Regions from separate parts of the Pseudomonas sp. JE3303 genome, predicted to be linked through region 3. Evidence: predicted binding sites of a transcription regulator. Region 3 holds the regulator's gene; each other region holds the start of a gene.
What was found. Region 3 encodes sigma-54, which starts transcription at its own class of promoters, with help from an activator protein. Its sites were predicted from a motif close to ANTGGCATNNANNTTGCTNT; they were not measured.

Region 1 (7,943 bases), on a different contig from region 3:
TCCTCGGGTGTACATAAGCGGATGGAAAAGTTTCAGCCTAGACGCTTCGACACAGAGCGACAGCCCGCGTTCGCGGATTTATTGGCTGGCGGGTGAAACCGGCAAAAGGTTGTTCACAAATTGAGCAACTCCGGTATCATCGCGCGCCCACCGACCGTCACTAGCCTTGTATATAAATGAAAACCACCCTGATCGCCGCCGCCGAAGTCGACCGCCTGGACACCTGGCAACGTTATGCCAGCCACAACTGCGGGGGTTGTCACTCGACCTGCTGCACTTTGCCGGTCGAGGTCAAGATCAAGGACCTGATCCGCATCGGGGTGGTGGATGACTTCGAGAAGGACGAACCGCCGAAGAATATTGCCAAGCGCCTGCAGAAGGACGGCATCATCGAGCGCTTCAACCAGAAGTCGGGAATTTTCACCCTGACCCGGATGAGCAACGATGATTGCCTGTACCTGGATCGCAAGAGCCGGTTGTGCACGATTTATGAGAAGCGGCCGGATACGTGCCGGAATCATCCGCGGGTAGGGCCTAGGCCTGGGTATTGCGCGTATAAGCCGAAGATGGCTGTGCGATGAAGGCGCATGCCTGTGGCCTTGCAGCGCTGTAGATATCGAGCGCCGCCCGCGCGGCGCATCGCGACACAAGGCCGCTCCTACATTTTGTTGCAACGTGCCATGGCCTGACAGGTTCGGGTTGGCCGCCCTGTTTGTACGACGCGGCTTTGCGGCGGTCCTGACAATCTCTCGACAAACAAAAACGCCCCCGGTCTCTCGACCGGGGGCGTTTTTGTTCAACCTAGGCTGTTACATCAAGCCTTGGCTTTCTTGGCGGCGCGGGTACGCTCGCTTTCGTCCAGGATCTTCTTGCGAAGACGGATGGACTTAGGCGTGACTTCACACAGCTCGTCTTCCTGGATGTATTCCAGAGCCTGTTCCAGGGTGAAGCGAACAGGCGGAACCAGTGCGATGGTTTCGTCTTTGCCCGAAGCACGCATGTTGTCGAGCTTCTTGCCCTTGGTAGGGTTGACGCCCAGGTCGTTGTCGCGGCTGTTCTGGCCGACGATCTGACCGTTGTAGATTTCCTGGCCGTGCTCGACGAACAGCTTGCCGCGCGCCTGCAGGGTTTCCAGCGAGTAGGTCAGTGCCTTGCCGGTTTCAACCGAAACCAGAACGCCGTTCTGACGGCCGGACATGTGGCCCGACTTGACGGTGTCGTAGCGATCGAAGATCGAGGTCAGGATGCCAGCACCGTTGGTCAGGGTCAGGAACTGGTTACGGAAACCGATCAGACCGCGAGCAGGGATGTTGTATTCCAGACGAACACGGCCCTTGCCATCCGGCACCATGTTCGTCAGGTCGCCCTTGCGCAGGCCCATCTCTTCCATGACCTTGCCCTGCGAATCTTCAGGGATGTCGATGGTGACGTTTTCGAACGGTTCCTGCTTCACGCCGTTCACTTCGCGGATGATCACTTCAGGACGGCCCAGGGCCAGCTCGAAGCCTTCGCGACGCATGGTTTCGATCAGTACCGAGAGGTGCAGCTCACCACGGCCGGAAACCTTGAACTTGTCAGCCGAGTCGCCTTCTTCAACGCGCAATGCAACGTTGTACAGCAGCTCTTTGTCCAGACGGTCCTTGATGTTGCGGGACGTCACGAACTTGCCTTCTTTACCGCAGAATGGCGAGTCGTTGACCTGGAAGGTCATGGAAACGGTTGGCTCGTCAACGGTCAGCGGCTTCATCGCCTCGACGTTCAACGGGTCGCACAGGGTGTCGGAGATGAACAGCTCATCGAAGCCGCTGATGCAGACGATGTCGCCGGCAGCTGCTTCTTCGACGTCAACGCGGTGCAGACCGTGGTGACCCATCAGCTTCAGGATACGACCGTTGCGGCGCTTGCCGTCGGCGTCGATGGCAACGACCGGGGTGTTCGGCTTGACGCGGCCACGGGCGATACGGCCAACGCCGATAACACCGAGGAAGCTGTTGTAGTCCAGAGCCGAGATCTGCATCTGGAACGGGCCGTCACGGTCAACGGCTGGGGCCGGAACGTGGTCGACGACCGCTTGGTACAGCGGGGTCATGTCTTCGGCCATGGCAGTGTGGTCGAGACCGGCGATGCCGTTCAGGGCCGAGGCGTAGACAACCTGGAAGTCCAGTTGCTCGTCGGTAGCACCGAGGTTGTCGAACAGATCGAAGATCTGGTCCAGAACCCAATCAGGACGCGCGCCCGGACGGTCAACCTTGTTGATTACAACGATTGGCTTGAGGCCAGCTTCGAAAGCCTTTTTGGTCACGAAGCGGGTTTGCGGCATCGGGCCGTCCTGGGCGTCGACCAGCAGCAGCACGGAGTCGACCATCGACATTACACGCTCAACTTCGCCACCGAAGTCGGCGTGGCCGGGGGTGTCGACGATGTTGATGTGGTAGCCATTCCAGTTGATGGCGGTGTTTTTCGCCAGAATGGTAATACCGCGCTCTTTTTCCTGGTCGTTGGAGTCCATGACGCGCTCGTCGTTGAGCTCGTTACGCTCCAGGGTGCCGGACTGACGCAGGAGTTTGTCGACCAGGGTGGTTTTACCATGGTCAACGTGGGCGATGATGGCGATGTTACGCAGATTTTCGATCACAAATGTATCTCGATCAGAGGATTCGGGTTGCCGCCCATTCTAGGCGGCCAATATGAATGAACAAGGCTCAGCGGGCCCGTCGGTCGGGAGGGCGATGGCGGATACTGCCGCCATACAGCCCCGGCGTCTTATGTCGGACGATAAACACGCACATTGGCATGTCCCTCACTGAGCAGGTGATGCGCATGCAGGCGGCTCATCACACCCTTGTCGCAATACAGCAGGTACTGCCGGTTGCCATCGAGGTGCTTGAAGCGGCTGTTGAGCGCATAAAACGGCAAAACCTGCACCTCGACGCCGTCGAGCACGAGCGGCTCGTCTTCCTGGGCATCGGGGTGGCGGATGTCGATGACGATCTGCCCAGGCATGGCCTCGGCGACTTCCTCGACATGGATATCCTGGCCCAGCTCATCGATGACATTGTCGATCGAGATGAAGCGGGCGCGCTCCAGGGCGCGCTCCAGCACGGCCATGTCGAACTTGTTCTCTTCCTGCGCGACGCGGTGCGGCTTGGCGCAGGTGGTCGGGTTCACCGAGATCACGCCGCAGTACTCCGGCATGTGCTTGGCGAACTCGGCGGTACCGATCTGGTAGGCCGTGTCGATGATGTCCTGCTTGTGGCTGGCCAGCAGCGGGCGCAGGACCAGCTTGTCGGTGGCCTGGTCGATCACGGCAAGGTTTGGCAGGGTCTGGCTCGACACCTGGGAAATCGCCTCGCCGGTCACCAGCGCATCGATCTGCAGGCGCTCGGCGACCTTGGCCGAGGCGCGCAGCATCATGCGCTTGAGCGTCACGCCCATATAGCTGTTGTCGACCTTGCCCAGGATTTCGCCGAGCACTTCCTCGAACGGCACGCTGATGAACAGCACCCGCTGGCTGCTGCCGTATTTCTTCCACAGGTAGTGCGCGACTTCCATCACGCCCAGCTCGTGGGCACGGCCACCGAGGTTGAAGAAGCAGAAGTGGGTCATCAGCCCGCGGCGCATCATCTGGTAGGCGGCGACGGTGGAGTCGAAGCCACCGGACATCAGCACAAGCGTCTGCTCCAGCGAGCCCAGCGGGTAACCGCCGATGCCCTGGTGCTGGTTGTGGATGATGAACAGGCGCTGATCGCGGATCTCCAGGCGCACCATGACTTCAGGATTGCGCAGGTCGATACCGGCGGCGCCGCACTGCTGACGCAGCTGGCTGCCGACATAGCGATCGACGTCCATCGAGCTGAAGTCATGATGACCGCCGCGCTTGCAGCGCACGGCAAAGCGCTTGCCAGCCAGCAGGTGGCCGAAGTAGGCCTTGCACTTGGCGACGATATCGTCGAAGTCGCCCAGCGGGTGTTCATCGACCTGCAGGAAATGGACGATGCCCGGCATGCAGCTCAGGCGCTCGACCATCTCGCGCTGGACCTTCTCGTCTTCAATGTGGGTGACCACCTCGAGATTGTCCCAGACGCCATCGACCTTCAGCTCCGGATCCAGATCCTTGAGCACGACACGGATGTTCTTGCCCAATTGACGGATGAAGCGCTTGCGCACCGGCCGGCTCTTGATGGTGATTTCTGGAAAGACTTTGACGATTAGTTTCATGGTCTACAGCGCGCGAATGGCCAGCTGAAAAAGAAGGGCGCGAATTATAGCGGAAATTGCTCAAGGTTTGAGCAACTTTTGTACAGAAGGTTTTACCCGCTCTATTTTGGTGCGCCTACGGCATCGCGCGCCTCTTATAGGTGCAGAAAATGGAACGCTGCAGCCCCACCATCCCTTGAAAGCACCATGCTTGGCGCAAGTTGGCCATTTTTGGGCACTGGCATGCAATTTGCTCCCTTGTGAGGCAGGTAAGCTTGGCCGACTATGCGCGCCCAGCGTCACCCTTTTTGCAGGGCAACGGCCCACCGTGCCCTAGACTATCCGGAGGACAACATGTCGAAGTCGGTTCAGCTCATCAAAGATCATGACGTCAAGTGGATTGATCTGCGTTTCACGGACACCAAAGGCAAGCAGCAACACGTCACCATGCCAGCTCGCGATGCGCTGGATGATGAGTTCTTCGAAGCCGGCAAGATGTTCGACGGCTCGTCGATCGAAGGCTGGAAAGGCATCGAAGCTTCCGACATGATCCTGCTGCCGGATGACAGCACCGCCGTGCTGGACCCGTTCACCGAAGAGCCGACCCTGATCCTGGTCTGCGACGTGATCGAGCCGTCCACCATGCAAGGTTACGACCGCGACCCGCGCGCCATCGCACGCCGCGCTGAAGAGTACCTGAAGACTACCGGTATCGGTGACACCGTCTTCGTCGGCCCAGAGCCTGAGTTCTTCATCTTCGACGACGTCAAGTTCAAGTCCGACATCTCGGGCTCGATGTTCAAGATCTTCTCCGAACAGGGTTCGTGGATGACCGACCAGGACGTCGAAGGCGGCAACAAAGGCCACCGTCCAGGCGTCAAAGGCGGCTACTTCCCGCTGCCGCCGGTCGACCACGACCACGAAATCCGTACCGCAATGTGCAACGCCCTGGAAGAAATGGGCCAGGTCGTCGAAGTTCACCACCACGAAGTGGCGACTGCCGGCCAGAACGAGATCGGCGTTCGCTTCAACACCCTGGTTGCCAAGGCTGACGAAGTCCAGACGCTGAAGTATTGCGTGCACAACGTCGCCGATGCCTACGGCCGCACCGCTACCTTCATGCCGAAGCCACTGTACGGCGATAACGGCTCGGGCATGCACGTCCACATGTCGATCTCCAAGGAAGGCAAGAACACCTTCGCTGGCGAAGGCTATGCCGGCCTGTCGGAAACCGCCCTGTACTTCATCGGCGGCATCATCAAGCACGGCAAGGCCCTGAACGGCTTCACCAACCCGGCCACCAACTCCTACAAGCGTCTGGTGCCAGGCTTCGAAGCCCCGGTCATGCTGGCCTACTCGGCCCGTAACCGTTCGGCCTCGATCCGTATCCCTTACGTTTCCAGCCCGAAAGCCCGCCGTATCGAGGCGCGCTTCCCGGACCCGGCAGCCAACCCGTACCTGTGCTTCGCCGCCCTGCTGATGGCTGGCCTGGACGGTATCCAGAACAAGATCCACCCAGGCGATGCCGCCGACAAGAACCTGTACGACCTGCCGCCTGAAGAGGCCAAGGAAATCCCGCAGGTCTGTGGCAGCCTGAAAGAAGCCCTGGAAGAGCTGGACAAGGGCCGTGCGTTCCTGACCAAGGGCGGCGTGTTCTCCGACGACTTCATCGATGCCTACATCGACCTGAAATCGGAAGAAGAAATCCGCGTACGTACGTTCGTCCACCCGCTGGAATACGACCTGTACTACAGCGTTTGATGCGCTGACGCCTGGCGTCATCCGCTTCATATAGAAATGGCCTCCTAGTGAGGCCATTTTTCTTTTGTCCTACAGGATATTGGGAATTATCTGACTGGTGGATCGCGGGGATAAAGACACACTCCCTCCTCGCCCCCAAGGAGATTTCCCATGCGCACGTTCTACCTCGCCCCGCTTGTAATAGCCGCCCTTCAGGGCTGCACATCGCCAGGCCAGCCAGCCACCCCGCTTGCCTCATTGCTCGATAGCATCGAACAGCGCCTTGACGTTGCCGAAGCCGTGGCCCTTCACAAATGGGATCAGCGCCAGCCCGTCCAGGCCAGTGGCCGAGAACGTCAGGTGATCGAAACTGTGCGTCAGGCTGCACCCGGTCATCGATTGAGTCCCGACCGCGCAGAGGCATTCTTTTCAGACCAGATGGAGGCGAACAAGCTGCTTCAGTACAACGCCCTCTCGCACTGGCACCTTGCGCAACGCGCGCCCGCCACACCCCGCCAGGACCTGCATCGGCAACTGCGCCCCCGTCTCGACCATCTGCAGGGGCAGTTGCTCGAGCGCCTGGCCCACTTCGATCAAGCGTCCTTGCCCCGTTGTGCCGACTTGCTTGCGCATGACCTTGCCCAGCGAACCAACGACCCGGCTCGCTTTATGGCGTTGGTCCGTGCAACGGGTCAGCTGTGCGAAAAACCCTGATCCGCCCTATGCTCTATGTTGGTGCACAGGCAGACTGATACCACGCGCTGAAACCCCAATTTGGTTCACATAAATCGGTAAAGCGGGGCTCTATTGGGCCGATCCGCGCGAATACAGGTCCTAATGCGCAAATCCCGCTTCTTTTCGGAGCCTTGGTTTGGTTTTTGCATTTTCTTCGTATCAGCGGATTTAAGCGCGCCCGCCCTTGGCCCAGCCCGGGGCGCCCATGTGCCAAAAGAGGTCAACGACGCCCCATGACCATCAGCGACGCTCAGCACCGTCTGCTTCTCGACAACCTGACCACTGCCACACTTCTGCTCAACGCCGACCTGCGCCTGGAATACATGAATCCGGCGGCCGAGATGCTGCTCGCCATCAGCGGCCAGCGTAGCCATGGGCAGTTCATCAGCGAGTTGTTCACCGAGTCGGCAGAGGCACTCAACTCCTTGCGCCAGGCGGTGGAACAGGCGCATCCATTCACCAAGCGTGAAGCCCAGCTGACCTCGCTGACCGGCCAGAGCCTGATCGTCGACTACGCCGTCACGCCGATTCCAAATCACGGTCAGACCTTGCTGCTGCTGGAGGTTCATCCGCGCGACAGGTTGCTGCGCATCACCAAGGAAGAAGCCCAGCTGTCCAAGCAGGAAACCACCAAGATGCTGGTGCGGGGCCTCGCCCACGAGATCAAGAACCCGCTGGGCGGGATCCGCGGCGCGGCACAGTTGCTGGCGCGCGAACTGCCTGAGGAAGAGCTGCGCGACTACACCAACGTCATCATCGAGGAAGCTGACCGCCTGCGTAACCTGGTCGACCGCATGCTGGGCTCGAACAAGCTGCCCTCGCTGGCAATGACCAATATCCATGAGGTGCTGGAGCGCGTCTGCAGCCTGGTGGATGCCGAGAGCCAGGGCTGCATCACGCTGGTACGCGACTACGACCCGAGCCTGCCCGACGTGCTGATCGACCGCGAGCAGATGATCCAGGCGGTGCTCAACATCGTGCGCAATGCGATGCAGGCCATCAGCAGCCAGAACGAGCTGCGCCTGGGCCGCATCACCTTGCGCAGCCGTGCCATGCGCCAGTTCACCATCGGCCACATCCGGCATCGCCTGGTGGCCCGCGTCGAGCTGATCGACAACGGCCCCGGCATCCCGGCGGAACTGCAAGACACCCTCTTCTATCCCATGGTCAGCGGACGTCCCGACGGTACCGGGCTCGGCCTGGCCATTACCCAGAACATCATCAGCCAGCACCAGGGTCTGATCGAATGTGACAGCCACCCCGGCCACACC
Region 2 (7,943 bases), on a different contig from region 3:
GCGCTGCTTGACCACTCGAGCTACGCCGCAGGCGCGGTACGGGCGATCTGGAAAGAGCTGGGCGGTACTATCCAGGGCGCAGACCGCGTCGAGAATGTGCCCAAGGGCGCGCGCTTGCTGGCCCGGGCATTCTCGCCAGACCTGGTCGAGATCATCCGCGACATCAACAAGTACAGTAACAACACCATGGCCCAGCAGCTGTTCCTGAGCCTGGGTGCGCAGTTCCGTACCGATGCCGATGGCGATGACGCCCGCGCGGCGCAACGTGTGGTACGCCAGTGGATGGCCAAGAAGGGCATCACCTCGCCGCACCTAGTGATGGAAAACGGCTCGGGCCTGTCGCGTGCCGAACGGGTCAGCACCCGCGAGATGGCGGCTCTGCTCCAAGCGGCCTGGAAGAGCCCCTACGCGGCGGAGTTCATCAGCTCGATGCCGCTGGCCGGTATGGACGGGACCATGCGCAAGCGGCTCAAGCGCACCGCCATGACCGGTGAAGCGCACATCAAGACCGGTACGCTCAACACTGTGCGTGCCATCGCGGGGTTCAGCCGCGACAGCAATGGACATACATGGGCAGTGGCAGCGATCCTCAACGACCCCAAGCCCTGGGGCGCCTCGGCGGTGCTGGACCAGGTGTTGCTGGACCTGTACCGCCAGCCCAAGCTGGTGAACAGCACGGCCTCCACGACTCCTTGAGGTAGAGTCCGCAGGGGCCGCGTCGCGCCGCAACGCCGGGCCATTGTGCCGGGACGCCGGACCGCGCGAAAGGGCCGCAAAGCGCCCCCATTGGAGGAGCGGCCTCGTGTCGCGAAAGGGCCGCAAAGCGGCCCCAAAATCGCAAACCCGACACAGCAATTCGAGACTGCAACGCGCCCCCCTTCTACAAGCACACAACCCGCCCCCCTGCGTCCCGGCACAAGGCCGCTCCTACAACGACCCTCAGCGCAACTGCAGGCGCCAGGCCTTGTGGATGCGGCTGTTACGTGAGAAGTCCGGATCCAGGGTCTGGGCACTGATTTCTTCCACCGCGTACCGCTCCCCCAGATGCTCGTCGAGCAGGAACTTGCGGAAGTTGTTTGAGAAATACAACACGCCGCCAGGCGCCAGACGGGCCATGGCCAGGTCGATCAGCTCGACATGGTCGCGCTGCACATCGAACACGCCTTCCATACGCTTGGAGTTGGAGAAGGTCGGCGGGTCGATGAAGATCAGGTCGTAGCTTTCCCGACACTCCTGCATCCAGGCCATCACATCACCCTGCTCCAGACGGTTCTTGTCCGAGAAACCGTTCAGCGAAAGGTTGCGGCGCGCCCAGTCCAGGTAAGTCTTGGACAGATCGACGCTGGTGGTGCTGCGCGCGCCGCCCTTGGCCGCATGCACGCTGGCGGTGGCGGTGTAGCAGAACAGGTTGAGGAAGCGCTTGCCCGCAGCCTCGCGCTGGATGCGCATGCGCATCGGGCGGTGGTCGAGGAACAGCCCGGTGTCCAGGTAATCCGTGAGGTTGACCAGCAGCTTGACGCCACCCTCGCTGACTTCGCGGAACTGGCCTTGAGTGGCCTGACGTTCATACTGGCGGGTGCCGCTCTGGCGCTCGCGGCGCTTGAGCACCACGCGATCCTGATCAATGCCAAGCGCCTGGGGAATTGCCGCCAAGGCATCGAACAGACGCGCCTGGGCCTTCTCAGGGTCGATCGAACGAGGCGCCGCGTATTCCTGCACATGCACCCAGCCTTCATACAGGTCGACCGCCAAGGCGTACTCGGGCATGTCGGCATCATAGAGGCGATAGCAGCTGACCTGCTCGCGGCGGGCCCACTTGCCCAGCTGCTTGAGGTTCTTCTGCAGCCGGTTGGCGAACATCTGCGCACCCTCGCTCAGGCGCGCGGGCTCATGCGCGACTGGCGTCGGACGCGGCTGGTCGCTACCGGCCTGCTCAGGCTGACGCCGCTCACCGGTGACGAACTGGTCCGCGGTGACCTTGATCAGCAACAGCTTGCACGGCAGCGCGCCGTTCCAGAAGGCGTACTGCTTGTGGCTGCGAATGCCCATGCGCTTGCCCAGTTCCGGGGCGCCGGTGAACACCGCCGCTTCCCAGCCCAGGCACGCCTGGCGCAGGCGCTCGCCAAGGTTCTGGTAGAGATAGAGCAGGCTGGCTTCGTCGCCCAGGCGTTCGCCGTACGGCGGGTTGCTGATGACCAGGCCTTTCTGGTTCTGGTCTGGACGTGGCTCGAAGGTACCGACCTCACCCTGGTAGATCTTCACCCAGTCGCTCAGGCCGGCACGCTCGACGTTGTTGCGTCCTGGCTGGATCAGCCGTGGGTCAGCTTCGTAGCCGCGAATCCACAACGGCGGCTTGGCCATGCCGGCTTGCGCACGGGCGGTGGCTTCGTCGTGGACCTTGCGCCACAGGGCCGGTACATGGCCCAGCCATGCAGTGAAGCCCCAGCGTTCGCGCTTGAGGTTGGGGGCGATATCGGCGGCGATCATCGCTGCCTCCACCAGGAAGGTGCCCACGCCGCACATCGGGTCGGCCAGTGCGCCACCCTCGGCGGCAATCCGAGGCCAGCCAGCGCGGATCAGTACCGCAGCGGCCAGGTTTTCCTTGAGGGGCGCGGCGCCCTGCTGCAGGCGATAGCCGCGCTGGTGCAGGCTATGACCGGAAAGGTCCAGCGACAGGATCGCCTCGCCGCGATCCAGGCGCAGGTGCACGCGAACGTCCGGGTTGAGCTTGTCGACCGAAGGACGCTCGCCCTCGCGGTTGCGCAGCTTGTCGACGATGGCGTCCTTGACCTTCAAGGCGCCAAAGTGAGTGTTGTCGATCCCCGAGCCATGGCCGCTGAACTCCACGGCCAGGGTGCCGTCGCAGGCCATGTGGTCGTGCCAGTCAACCTCGTTGACACCGTCATAGAGGTCGTCGGCGTTCTTCATGTTGAAACGCTTGAGCACCAGCAGGACGCGGTTGCCCAGCCGTGACCAGAGGCACAGGCGGTAGGCGGTTTCCATGTCGGCGGTGCCACGGATGGCTGAGGTGTGTTCACGCACATCCTCAAGGCCCAGGCCGCGAGCTTCTTCAGCTAGCAGGCTTTCCAGGCCCTTCGGGCAGGTAAGATAAAGTTCGAAACGATCCGACATGAGCAAATCCAGAGCCTTGGGCAAGATGAAGTGACAGGGCAACGCATGCCCTGCCAATGTTTGCTCGAACGCCCTTCTTGCAAGCGTTCGAGTGGCAGCCTGGTAAGCCAGGTTTGCCGGGCCGCCAGATAAACCAGCTTTTTGCCAATGGCAAAGAAGCTTTGATTACCCGGCAGAACGAAAATTTCCGGCAAAAGGTCCGATTAATGACCCTTCGTCGCATTACTAAATGTTGCCGTCACCGCTTGGAAACAATGGCCAAATGAGGGCACGTGTCGCGTAAACCCCGATCATAGCGGGGTTTGCGTCAAACCGAGTTGCGACGCATTCATTTACTTATCTCTTCACCTTTGGAAAGGTTACGTCCTTATGACAAATCGATCATTCACACTGTGACCTGCATTGGTTAGAACTCGTATCAGGTTGTCACCGCAACGGGGCAACACTACCGCTCGCGACGCCGGCAGCGAGCGCAAACCGGCAGAAAGATTCTGCCCGGCCTCAAAGAGGCCGACGGGACATTACAGTCAACAAGTGAGGGCAACACCCTATGAGAAGACTTAAGCGTGATCCGTTGGAAAGAGCATATTCACGTGGCTACCAATATGGGGTCACCGGCAAATCCCGCGAGCTTTGCCCTTTTAATCTACCGTCAGTACGCCAGGCATGGATCAATGGCTGGCGCGAAGGACGCGGCGACAACTGGGACGGTATGACCGGCACCGCAGGGATTCACCGACTCAACGAAAATCACGCCGTTGGCTGAACGAGGATCTGATTTTATTCACCATGCGCGCCCCATCCGGGCGGCGGGCTAAGGCCCAGGGGCCCCTTCAGGGGGCCCTTTTTTATGCCAACGCCATCTACACCTGCTCGTGGCGAGGCAGCGCCGCGATGGCATCCACCGCTTCGCGAATCAGTGCTGGGCCCCTGTAGATGAAGCCCGAGTAGATCTGCACCAGGCTAGCGCCCGCGGCGATCTTCTGCGCGGCATGACGGCCTTCGGTGATCCCGCCCGCCGCGATGATCGGCAGCCTGCCGCCCAGCTCGCCGGCCAGCACCTTGACGATATGCGTGCTCTTCTCCAGCACGGGCGCGCCTGACAGGCCGCCCGCCTCGGCACCATGCTCCAGCCCCTCCACACCTTCGCGCCCCAGCGTGGTATTGGTGGCGATTACCGCGTCCATCCCCGAGTCCAGCAGCGCTGCGGCCACCAGAGCAGTTTCTTCGTCGCTCATGTCCGGCGCGATCTTGATGGCCAGCGGCACACGCTTGCCATGGGTGGCAACGAGTTGCTCGCGGCGCACCGCCAGAGCGTCGAGCAGTTGCTTGAGCGAGTCGCCGAACTGCAGGCTGCGCAGGCCCGGGGTGTTCGGCGAGCTGACGTTGACCGTGATGTAGCTGGCGTGGGCGTAGACCTTTTCCAGGCAGATCAGGTAGTCGTCCACCGCGCGCTCGACCGGGGTGTCGAAGTTCTTGCCGATATTGATGCCCAGGACGCCGTCGTAGCGCGAGGCGCGTACCCGGCCCAACAGGTGATCAACGCCCAGGTTGTTGAAGCCCATGCGGTTGATGATGGCCTGTGCCTCGGGCAGACGGAAGATCCGTGGCTTGGGATTGCCCGGCTGCGCACGGGGGGTGACGGTGCCGATCTCGACAAAGCCGAAGCCCAGCTGGGCGAAGCCATCGATGGCGGCGCCGTTCTTGTCCAGGCCCGCAGCCAGGCCGACCGGGTTGGCAAAGTTCAAGCCCATGACCGTGACCGGCAGCGCGGCTGGCCGCTTGCACAGCATGCCGTTGAGACCGAGGCGGCCACCGGCGCCAATCAGGTCCAGGGACAGGTCGTGGGAGGTCTCCGGAGAGAGCTTGAACAGCAGCTGGCGGGCCAGGGTATACATGGGCGGGCAAGACTCGACGTGAGTGAGGCGGCGATTATAGCCATCGCGCCGCCTCGGCGACAGGGCCTTGGCATATGGGTTGCTACAGACGTTGCACAGAGCCTATCAGTACTGGCGAGGATTTTCGTGAATACAGCACCTCCAGCAACCCCCCTGGCCTGGGTCAACGGCAGCGATGCGCCGGAGAAACCCGTCCTCGATATCGGTTTCATGGCCTTGTCCGACTGCGCCTCGGTAGTGGTCGCGGCGACCCAGGGCTTCGCCCAACCCTATGGCCTGACCCTGAATCTCAAGCGCCAAAGCTCCTGGGCTGGACTGCGCGACAAGCTGGTCAGTGGCGAGCTGGATGCCGCCCACAGCCTCTACGGCCTGATCTATGCGGTCCACCTGGGCATCGGCGGCGGCGCGGAAACCGACATGGCGGTGCTCATGGGCCTCAACCAGAACGCCCAGGCCATCAACCTTTCCGCTGCCCTGCAACGCAAAGGCGTGGTCAACCCCGAGGCACTGGCTCGACTCGTGCACCAGAACGGCGCACGACTGACCTTCGCGCAGACCTTTCCTACAGGCACTCACGCCATGTGGCTGTATTACTGGCTGGCCAGCCAAGGCATCCATCCGCTACGCGATGTCGACAGCGTAGTAGTGCCTCCCGCGCAGATGGTTGCGCATCTGCAGGCCGGGCGGATCGACGGCTTCTGCGTCGGTGAGCCCTGGTCAGCCGATGCCGTGGCACAGGGCCAGGGCTTCACCCTTGCCACGAGCCAGTCGATCTGGCCTGATCACCCTGAAAAGGTCCTGGGCTGCGCCCGCGCCTTCGTAGAGCAGTACCCCAACAGCGCGCGGGCGCTGGTCAAGGCAATCCTGGCCGCCAGCCGCTTCATGGAACAGAGCCTCGAGAATCGCCGCGGCACCGCGCAACTGCTGAGCGGCAGGGCATACCTGGACACCGCCGTGGGGCGCATCGAGCCGCGGTTGCTGGGCGACTACGAGGATGGCCTCGGCCACCGCTGGCAAGATCCGCACGCGCTACGCTTCTTTGACCAGGGCCGTTGCAACCTGCCCTACCTGTCCGATGGCATGTGGTTCATGACCCAGTTCCGCCGCTGGGGCCTGCTGCGCGACGATCCTGACTATCTCGGCGTCGCCCGCCAGGTCCAGCAGCTGGCGCTGTACCGCGAGGCGGCCGAGGCAGTGGGCGTACAGTGCAGCCAGCTGCCCATGCGCAGCAGCCAGCTGATCGATGGCAGCCGCTGGGACGGCAGCGATCCCCACGGCTATGCGCGCAGCTTCCACCTGCATGCCATGAACGAGCTGCCGACCGCTCGTGTCGGTCTGTGAAGGGGGCATGAGCATGCTGCGGATCCTGCTGATCGACGATACCGAGAAAAAAGTCGGCCGCCTGAAGGCTGCCCTCATCGAAGCCGGCTTCGAAGTGATCGACGCCGCCGGCCTGACTATCGACCTGCCCGCCTGCGTCGAAACGGTGCGCCCGGACGTTGTGCTGATCGATACCGAGTCACCGGGACGGGACGTGATGGAACAGGTGGTGCTGGTAAGCCGTGACCGGCCGCACCCGATCGTGCTGTTTACCGACGAGCACGACCCGGCGGTGATGCGCCAGGCGATCCAGGCCGGAGTCAGCGCCTACATTATCGAAGGCATCCAGGCTACGCGCCTGCAGCCGATTCTCGACGTCGCCATGGCACGCTTCGAGAGCGACCAGGCGCTCAAGGCCCAGCTGCAAGCCCGTGACCAGCAACTTGTGGAGCGCAAGCGCATCGAGCAGGCCAAGGGGCTGCTGATGAAGATGAAGGACTGCAACGAAGAACAGGCCTACACCCTGATGCGCCGCCAGGCGATGAGCAAGCAGCAGAAGCTGGTACAGGTGGCGGAGCAGATCATTGCGATGCAGGAGTTGCTGGGTTAGCCAGGACCCAGCGCATTGGCCCGGCTCTTGCTACTCATCTGAGACAGGCAACCAACGGCGGTTGCCCTTCCAACACGACAAAGACGTCGCTCGCCCCTCCCACCACCGGGAGATGGCAGCGGCGTCTTTTTTTGTTTGCCTGAGCGAGGTGCCCGATGAATACGAGCTTCTGGAAATCCGGCCATGTGCCCACCCTGTTTGCCGCCTTCCTGTATTTCGACCTGAGCTTCATGGTCTGGTACCTGCTCGGCCCACTCGCGGTGCAGATTGCCACCGACCTGCAATTGACGCCGCAGCAGCGGGGGCTGATGGTCGCGACGCCGATCCTGGCCGGAGCCATCCTGCGTTTGGCCATGGGTGTGCTGGTCGATCGCCTGTCGCCCAAGACCGCGGGCATGATCGGCCAGGTTATCGTCATCGTGGCCCTGGCCTGCGCCTGGTACCTGGGCATCCATACCTACGAGCAGGCACTGCTGCTGGGCGTGTTCCTGGGCTTTGCCGGCGCCTCGTTCGCCGTGTCGCTGCCGCTGGCCTCGCAGTGGTATCCGCCGCAGCACCAGGGCAAGGCCATGGGCATCGCCGGGGCTGGCAACTCCGGCACCGTGTTCGCCGCCCTGCTCGCCCCGGCGCTGGCCGCAGGCTTCGGCTGGAGCAACGTGTTCGGCTTCGCGTTGATTCCCCTGGTACTGGCGCTGGTTGTGTTCGCGCTGCTCGCGCGCAATGCCCCTGAGCGGCCCAAGCCCAAGTCCACCTCGGACTACCTCAAGGCCCTGGGTGACCGGGACAGCTGGTGGTTCATGTTCTTCTACAGCGTCACCTTCGGCGGCTTCATCGGCCTGGCCAGCGCATTGCCCGGCTACTTCAGCGACCAGTACGCCCTGAGTCCGATCACCGCAGGCTACTACACCGCTGCCTGCGTATTCGCCGGCAGCCTGATGCGACCTCTCGGCGGCGCCCTGGCTGACCGCTTCGGCGGCATCCGC
Region 3 (7,943 bases):
GCGGGAGTCATGCTGGCCGCCACCGCGTTTTCGCTGATCATCCCCGGCCTTGATGCTGCCCAGTCCATTGGCTTCAGCCCTTGGGGCGCGGGTGGGCTGATCAGCTTCGGGCTGATGTCTGGTGCGCTGTGCCTGTTTCTCGTCGATCTCAAGGTCTCCGGCGCTTCACCCGAAGCGCTGGTGGGCAATGGCGAACAGCCGGTGATCGCGGCGCGCATCTGGCTGTTCGTGATCGCCATCATTGCCCACAACATTCCCGAAGGCATGGCTATCGGCGTTTCGGCGGGGGGTGGCATGGCCGACGCTGACAGCCTGGCCATGGGCATCGCCCTGCAGGATGTGCCGGAGGGCCTGGTGATCGCGCTGGTACTGGCCGGGGCAGGGATGTCGCGCTTCAAGGCCTTTCTGATCGGCGCTGCGTCTGGCCTGGTCGAGCCGCTGGCCGCAGTGATCTGCGCCTGGCTGGTCAATATCGCGGAGCTGCTGTTGCCCTTGGGCCTGGCCTGCGCGGCTGGCGCAATGCTGCTGGTGGTAACCCAGGAAATCATCCCGGAATCCCGCAGCAACGGGCATCACCGCCTGGCGAGCCTCGGGCTGTGCATCGGCTTCTGCCTGATGATGGTGATGGACACGGCGATGTCTTGAGGTCGGTGCTCCCTGCCGCTATCGCACACTACGGTCTTTCTGCGCCCCGGCGAGAGCCGGGCTATGCGGTGGGGGCAGGGTAAACCGCTACTCCCCTTCATCAAACCTGTTGTTGATCAGCTCGATCAACGCCATCAGCGCATCATCGTCCTGCTCGCCCTCGGTCTGCAGGTGCACCTGGGTGCCCTTGCCTGCGGCGAGCATCATGACGGCCATGATGCTTTTGCCGTCGACCAGGTTGTCGGGCGCGCGGCCGACCTTTACCTGGCAGGGGAAGCGTCCGGCCACGCCGACGAACTTTGCCGCCGCCCGGGCGTGAAGCCCCAGCTTGTTGATGATGGTGATTTCACGGGCGGGCATCGTGGGGCGGTCCTGTTGGCTAGAGGTCGCGGTGGCGGACCTGGACGTTTTTCAAGGATTGCTGCAGCAGTTGGCCGAGGCGTTCGGTGAGGTAGACCGATCGATGGTGCCCGCCCGTGCAGCCGATGGCAATGGTGACATAGGCGCGGTTGCTCGCGGCAAAGCGCGGCAGCCATTTGAGCAGGTAGCTAGAGATGTCCTGGTACATGTCCTCGACATCCGGCTGGGCAGCCAGGTAGTCGATTACCGGCTGTTCAAGCCCGGAATGATCGCGCAGCTCAGGTTTCCAGTAAGGATTGGGCAGGCAGCGGACATCGAACACCAGGTCGGCGTCGACAGGCATGCCACGCTTGAAGCCGAAGGATTCGACCAGAAACGCCGTGCCGGGCTCTGGCTGATTGAGCAGACGCAGCTTGATGGAGTCACGCAGCTGGTAGAGATTGAGGTTGGTGGTGTCGATCTTCAGGTCGGCAAGGTCGGCGATGGGGCCGAGCAGCTCGCTTTCAACCGTGATCGCCTCGGCCAGCGAACGATTGGCATTGGTCAGCGGGTGGCGGCGGCGCGTCTCGGAAAACCGCTTCAGCAGCACGTCCTCGTCGGCGTCCAGGTACAGCACGTCACACTGGATATGCCGACTTCGGGCGTCCTCGAGCAATTCGGGAAAGCGCGTCAGGTGGCTTGGCAGGTTGCGCGCGTCAATGGACACGGCCACCTTGGGCTGTTGCAGCTCGGTATTGATCAATGCGTTCTCGGCCAACTGCGGCAGCAACCCGGCGGGCAGGTTGTCGATGCAGTAGAAGCCATTGTCCTCCAGCACCGCCAAGGCGGTACTCTTGCCGGAGCCGGACCGGCCGCTGACGATGATCAGGCGCATGTTAGTGCTCGTTCTGTGCGTCCAGGACAACCTGGTACAAGGCCTCGCTGCTGGTCGCGGCTCGCAGGCGTTCGCGAACCTCTTTGCGATCGAGCATGCTGGCTATCTGGCGCAGCAGTTCCAGGTGAGCATCGGTGGCGGCTTCGGGGACCAGCAATACGAACAGGAGGTCTACCGGAGCGCCGTCGATGGCGTCGTAGTCGATCGGCGCTTCCAGGTGCAGCAAGGCACTGACAGGCGTCGAACAGCCCTTGAGGCGGCAGTGCGGAATGGCGATCCCATTGCCAAAACCTGTCGAACCGAGTTTCTCCCGGGCAAACAGGCTTTCGAAGACGTCTTGCATGTCGAGGTCAGGCACTTCCCTGTCGATCAGGGTGGCGATTTCCTGGAGCACGCGTTTTTTACTGCCGCCCGGCACGTTCACGAGGGAGCGGCCGGGGGTCAGGATGGATTCAAGTCGGATCATGGATGAGCGGGATCAGCGAGCAGCTGCACCTTGCAGCAGGCTTTGCTGTTTTTCCTTGTGTTTTTTCAGTTGGCGGTCGAGCTTGTCGGTAAGGGCGTCTATAGCTGCATACATGTCTTCGTGCTCGGCATTGGCTACCACTTCACCGCCGGGAATCTGCAGGGTCGCTTCGACCTTCTGCTGCAACTTCTCGACCTTCATGATGACCTGCACGTTGGTGATCTTGTCGAAGTGACCCTCCAGCCGTTTCAGCTTCTGCTCGACATAGTCGCGCAGGGGAGGGGTGACTTCTACATGGTGTCCACTGATGTTGACTTGCATACAGCTTCTCCTTTTGTTGCCCGTGCAATAGAGGCAGGTGTTGCACCTGCCACTGAACCGCGGTGGCACATCCGGGGGCTACATCAGTCGCTTGCGTTCGCTCGACGGTGCGATGCCGAGAGACTCGCGATACTTGGCGACGGTGCGACGGGCTACCTGGATGCCTTGTGCCTCCAGTAAACCAGCGATCTTGCTGTCACTCAATGGCTTTTTCTGATTTTCGGCCGCAACCAGTTTCTTGATGATCGCGCGGATCGCCGTGGACGAGCATTCACCGCCTTCTGAAGTACTTACGTGGCTGGAGAAAAAGTACTTCAGCTCGTAAATGCCGCGTGGAGTGTGCATGTATTTTTGCGTGGTGACGCGCGAAATGGTCGACTCGTGCATGCCCACCGCCTCGGCGATATCGTGCAGCACCAATGGCTTCATGGCCTCGTCGCCGTGGTCCAGGAAGCCGCGCTGGTGCTCGACGATCTGCGTGGCGACCTTCATCAGCGTCTCGTTGCGGCTCTGCAGGCTCTTGATGAACCAGCGGGCCTCCTGCAGCTGATTGCGCATGAAGGTGTTGTCGGCGCTGGTGTCGGCGCGGCGCACGAAGCCTGCGTATTGCGGGTTGACCCGCAGCCGTGGCACGGCCTCCTGGTTCAGCTCCACCAGCCAGCGCTCGCTGTCCTTGCGCACGATCACGTCGGGCACCACGTACTCGGGCTCGCTCGACTCGATCTGCGAACCTGGGCGCGGATTGAGACTCTGCACCAGTTCGATGACCTGGCGCAGTTCATCTTCCTTGAGCTTCATGCGGCGCATCAACTGGCTGTAGTCGCGCCCGCCGAGCAAGTCGATGAACTCGCTGACCAGGCGCTGCGCCTCGGCCATCCACGGCGTCTTCGCAGGCAGCTGGCGCAGTTGCAGCAACAGGCATTCGCTCAAGGTGCGCGCGCCGATGCCAGCGGGCTCGAACTGCTGGATGCGGTGCAACACGGCTTCCACTTCGTCCAGCTCGATGTCCAGTTCGGCGTCGAAGGAGGCGCAGACCTCCTCCAGGGATTCTTCCAGGTAGCCCTGGGGATTGATGCAGTCGATCAGCGTCACCGCGATCAGCCGATCGGTGTCGGACATGGGCGCCAGGTTCAACTGCCATAGCAGGTGGCTCTGCAGGCTTTCGCCAACCGAGGTCCGGGTGGTGAAGTCCCACTCGTCATCGTCGTTGCTGGGCAGGCTGCTGGCGCTGGTCTGGTAGATGTCTTCCCAGGCGGTGTCGACGGGAAGCTCGTTGGGGATGCGCTCGCCCCAGTCGCCCTCCTCGAGATTTTCGACGGTAGGCGCGCTCTCCTGGAAGCTGGTCTCCTGCGTTTCGGCAGGCGGCTTGCTTTCGGGGTTGTCAGCCATGGGGTCGCTGTTGTCGAAATCTTCGCCGTCTTCCTGGCGTTCGAGCATGGGATTGGACTCCAGCGCTTCCTGGATTTCCTGCTGAAGGTCCAGGGTCGAGAGCTGGAGCAGACGGATGGCCTGTTGCAACTGCGGGGTCATCGTCAGTTGCTGGCCCATTTTTAGGACGAGCGATGGTTTCATGGCAGGGGCTTAACACCTTATTCGCCGGCGCACATGCGCCATCCACTACACAGCGGCGCCGAAGCGCCAATTTTAAGCAAGTTATATGCCTGAAATTGGAGCGTTTGCCTAGAGCACTGTAACAATTAAGCCGTAAACCAGCCGGATTGCCAGTGCCCAGGCCAACCTGACCTAGAGCCGGAACTCGTGGCCCAGGTAAACCTCCTTGACCAGGTCATTCGCCAGGATGGTTTCAGCGTCGCCTTCGGCGATCAGTTGGCCATCGTTGACGATGTATGCAGTTTCGCAGATATCCAGAGTCTCGCGGACGTTGTGGTCGGTGATCAGCACGCCGATCCCCTTGGCCTTGAGGTGATGGATGATCTGCTTGATGTCGCCGACCGAGATCGGGTCGACACCGGCAAAGGGCTCGTCGAGCAGGATGAACTTCGGAGCGGTCGCCAGGGCGCGGGCGATCTCGACACGGCGGCGCTCGCCGCCGGACAGGCTCATGCCCAGGTTGTCGCGGATATGGCTGATGTGGAACTCCTGCAGCAGGCTTTCCAGCTCCTTGCGGCGGCCGTCGCGATCGATGTCCTTGCGGGTCTCGAGGATCGCCATGATGTTGTCGGCTACCGAAAGCTTGCGGAAGATCGACGCTTCCTGCGGCAGATAGCCGATACCGGCCTTGGCGCGGCCGTGCATGGGCTGGTGGCTGACGTCCAGGTCATCGATCAGCACACGGCCCTGGTCAGCCTGCACCAGGCCGACGATCATGTAGAAGCAGGTGGTCTTGCCGGCGCCGTTGGGGCCAAGCAGGCCGACGATCTGGCCACTGTCGATCGACAGGCTGACATCGCGCACGACTTGCCGGCTCTTGTAGCTCTTGGCCAGATGCTGGGCTTTGAGGGTCGCCATTTACTCGGCCTTCTTCTTCGGCTGGATCACCATGTCGATACGCTGGCGCGGCGTGGTCACGTTGCCGCCACGGCCGGCGGTGGCCACCTGGGTCTGGGTGTTGTAGACGATCTTCTCGCCTTCGGTGGTATTGCCCTCGTTCTCGACCTTGGCGCGGTCGGTGAGGATCACCAGCTCTTTCTGGGACTGGTACTGGATGGTGACCGCCCAGCCTTTCATCTTGTCGGGCTTGGCAGCGCTCTGCTGCTGCTCGAAGTAGGCCAGGTTGCCCACCGAGGTGACCACGTCGATGTCGCCGTTGGCGGCGCGGGTGAGGGTCACGGTATTGCCGGTGATCTTCATCGACCCTTGGGTGATGATGACATCGCCCGTGTAGGTGGCCACGCCTTGCTTGTCATCCAGGTGCGCGTTGTCGGCCTGGATGCGGATCGGCTGGTCACGGTCGGTTGGCAGGGCCCAGGCGCTCGCGCTTCCCAGTGCTGCGCTCAGGCTGAGCAAAAAAGGGAGGGTTTTAACGAGCCTCATACTGTCCTCTTACGTTGGACAGCAGGTCCATCCTGCCGTCTTTCAAATACGCTTTCATTCCATTGCCCGTAGTGGTGCCACCGGCGCCGTCGATTCTAACGGCTTGCTCGGTTTGCGCATATTGCTTCTGCGGGAATACGGTCATGCGGGAGCTGGTGATGATCATCTCGCGCTTTTTTTCGTCGATGCGGGCGACCCGTACCGAGTCGATAAGCTCCACCTCGGTGCCGTCGGGGTTGACCTCGGCGCGTTCGCTCTGCACATGCCACGGGAACTCCGTGCCGCGATACAGATGCAGGTCCGGCGTGGTGAGCAGGGTGACTTCGCTGGCCTTCAGGTGCTCGACCTTGTCGGCGGTCATCTCGTACTGCAGCTTGCCGTCCGGCATGAACTGCACGGTATGGGCGTTGACCGCATAGTAGTCGATCGCGCTCTCGTCCACCTGCGCCACCGGCTTGTCGAGGAAGCTCTCCGGGCTGATGTTCCAGTAGCCGACCGCCACAAGCAGGGCGGTAATCACGCTGAAAAGCGCGATGGTGCGGATTTTCTTGCTGAACATGTCTGGCTCTACAGGTAATGGGCGTTGGCGGCGTCCAGGTTGCCCTGGGCCTGCAGGATCAGTTCACAGAACTCGCGCGCGGCACCTTCGCCGCCGCGGGCCAGGGTAACACCGTGGGCATGCTGGCGTACGAAGGGGGCGGCGCTGGCTACGGCCATGCCCAGGCCCACGCGGCGGATCACCGGCAGGTCCGGGAGATCATCGCCCAGGTAGGCGACCTGCTCATAGCTTAGATCGAGTTCGGCCAGAAGCCCGTCCAGCACCACCAGCTTGTCCTCGCGGCCCTGGAACAGGTGCGGTATGCCCAGGTTCCTGGCGCGCCGCTCTACCACCGGAGTCTTGCGCCCGCTGATGATCGCCGTGGTCACGCCCGAGGCCATGAGCATCTTGATGCCCTGGCCGTCGAGCGTATTGAAGGTCTTGAACTCGCTGCCATCCTCGAGAAAGTACAGGCGGCCATCGGTCAGGACGCCATCGACATCGAAGACTGCCAGCTTGATCGCCTTGCCGCGTTGCATCAGTTCGTCGTTCATCACATTACTCCGGCGCGTAGCAGGTCATGCATGTTCAGGGCGCCGACCGGAAGGTCGGCCTTGTCGACCACGACCAGCGCGCCAATCTTGTGGTCTTCCATGATCTTCAATGCCTCGGCAGCGAGCATGTCGGGGCGTGCTGTCTTGCCATGGACCGTCATGACTTCCTCGATGCGGGTGGTGTGCACATCGATGTTCCGGTCCAGGCTGCGGCGCAGGTCGCCGTCAGTAAAGATGCCGGCCAGCCGTCCGTCGGCCTCGGCGATGACGGTCATGCCCAGACCTTTGCGAGACATTTCAAGGAGGGCGTCCTTGAGCAGGGTGCCGCGTTGCACCTGGGGCAGTTCGGCGCCCGAGTGCATCACGTTCTCGACCTTGAGCAGCAGGCGGCGGCCAAGGGCACCGCCCGGGTGCGAGAATGCGAAGTCCTCGGCGGTGAATCCGCGGGCTTCGAGCAGGGCGATCGCGAGCGCATCGCCGAGCACCAGTGCCGCCGTGGTCGACGACGTGGGCGCAAGGTTCAGCGGGCAGGCCTCGTGCTCCACGCGGGCGTCGAGATTGGCCTCGGCGGCCTGGGCCAGCGGCGAGTCCGGGTTGCCGGTCAGGCTGATCATCTTGATGCCCAGGCGCTTGATCAGCGGCAGCAGGGTGATGATCTCGACAGTGCTGCCGGAATTCGACAGCGCCAGGATGACATCGTCACGGGTGATCATGCCCATGTCGCCATGACTGGCTTCGGCCGGGTGCACGAAGAACGCCGGCGTGCCGGTGCTGGCAAGGGTCGCGGCGATCTTGTTGCCGATATGACCCGACTTGCCCATCCCGACCACCACGACGCGGCCAGTGCTGGCCAGGATCAGCTCGCACGCCTTCACGAAACTGGCGTCGATACGGGCCTTCAGGCCTTCTACGGCTTCGAGTTCCAGGCGCAGGGTGCGCTGGGCGGATTGGATCAGCTCGCTGGATTGGCTCATAGCGGAAAAAGGATTGCCTGATGAAAAGTCGCCGATTATAGCGACAATGTGAGAAACCCTCACCTTGTCATTGTCACACCTTGGTCACCGGTGGCCGTCGCCGCGCTGAACGAGTGCGGTGACGGTCTTGGGGCGCACCTGCGTCGGGTGCTATAGTTCGCCGCTGTCCGGCCCGCTCGGGGGCGTGTGTGCCTCCATGATGGGGGCAGACGTCTAG

Region 1: a site for sigma-54 is predicted at 4,435-4,454, ahead of glnA (glutamate--ammonia ligase). Genes of this name have one in related genera too.
Region 2: a site for sigma-54 is predicted at 5,097-5,116, ahead of AC0ZZU_RS13210 (CmpA/NrtA family ABC transporter substrate-binding protein). Genes of this name have one in related genera too.

What each region holds. Positions count from the first base shown of each region.
Region 1 covers NZ_JBWGIF010000001.1:450,563-458,505, reverse strand. Annotated here, with positions in the region: gene AC0ZZU_RS02205 (YkgJ family cysteine cluster protein) at 177-581, shown strand; gene typA (translational GTPase TypA) at 815-2,635, opposite strand; gene thiI (tRNA uracil 4-sulfurtransferase ThiI) at 2,764-4,218, opposite strand; gene glnA (glutamate--ammonia ligase) at 4,552-5,958, shown strand; gene AC0ZZU_RS02185 (chorismate mutase) at 6,109-6,651, shown strand; gene glnL (nitrogen regulation protein NR(II)) at 6,906-7,943, shown strand, end outside.
Region 2 covers NZ_JBWGIF010000008.1:138,148-146,090, reverse strand. Annotated here, with positions in the region: gene dacB (D-alanyl-D-alanine carboxypeptidase/D-alanyl-D-alanine endopeptidase) at 1-696, shown strand, start outside; gene rlmKL (bifunctional 23S rRNA (guanine(2069)-N(7))-methyltransferase RlmK/23S rRNA (guanine(2445)-N(2))-methyltransferase RlmL) at 940-3,132, opposite strand; gene rmf (ribosome modulation factor) at 3,683-3,898, shown strand; gene AC0ZZU_RS13215 (quinone-dependent dihydroorotate dehydrogenase) at 3,996-5,030, opposite strand; gene AC0ZZU_RS13210 (CmpA/NrtA family ABC transporter substrate-binding protein) at 5,157-6,371, shown strand; gene AC0ZZU_RS13205 (ANTAR domain-containing response regulator) at 6,385-6,960, shown strand; gene AC0ZZU_RS13200 (nitrate/nitrite transporter) at 7,116-7,943, shown strand, end outside.
Region 3 covers NZ_JBWGIF010000002.1:155,612-163,554, forward strand. Annotated here, with positions in the region: gene AC0ZZU_RS04130 (ZIP family metal transporter) at 1-645, shown strand, start outside; gene AC0ZZU_RS04135 (HPr family phosphocarrier protein) at 733-1,005, opposite strand; gene rapZ (RNase adapter RapZ) at 1,025-1,879, opposite strand; gene ptsN (PTS IIA-like nitrogen regulatory protein PtsN) at 1,881-2,345, opposite strand; gene hpf (ribosome hibernation-promoting factor, HPF/YfiA family) at 2,358-2,666, opposite strand; gene AC0ZZU_RS04155 (RNA polymerase factor sigma-54) at 2,745-4,238, opposite strand; gene lptB (LPS export ABC transporter ATP-binding protein) at 4,410-5,135, opposite strand; gene lptA (lipopolysaccharide transport periplasmic protein LptA) at 5,136-5,660, opposite strand; gene lptC (LPS export ABC transporter periplasmic protein LptC) at 5,647-6,219, opposite strand; gene AC0ZZU_RS04175 (KdsC family phosphatase) at 6,228-6,752, opposite strand; gene AC0ZZU_RS04180 (KpsF/GutQ family sugar-phosphate isomerase) at 6,752-7,726, opposite strand.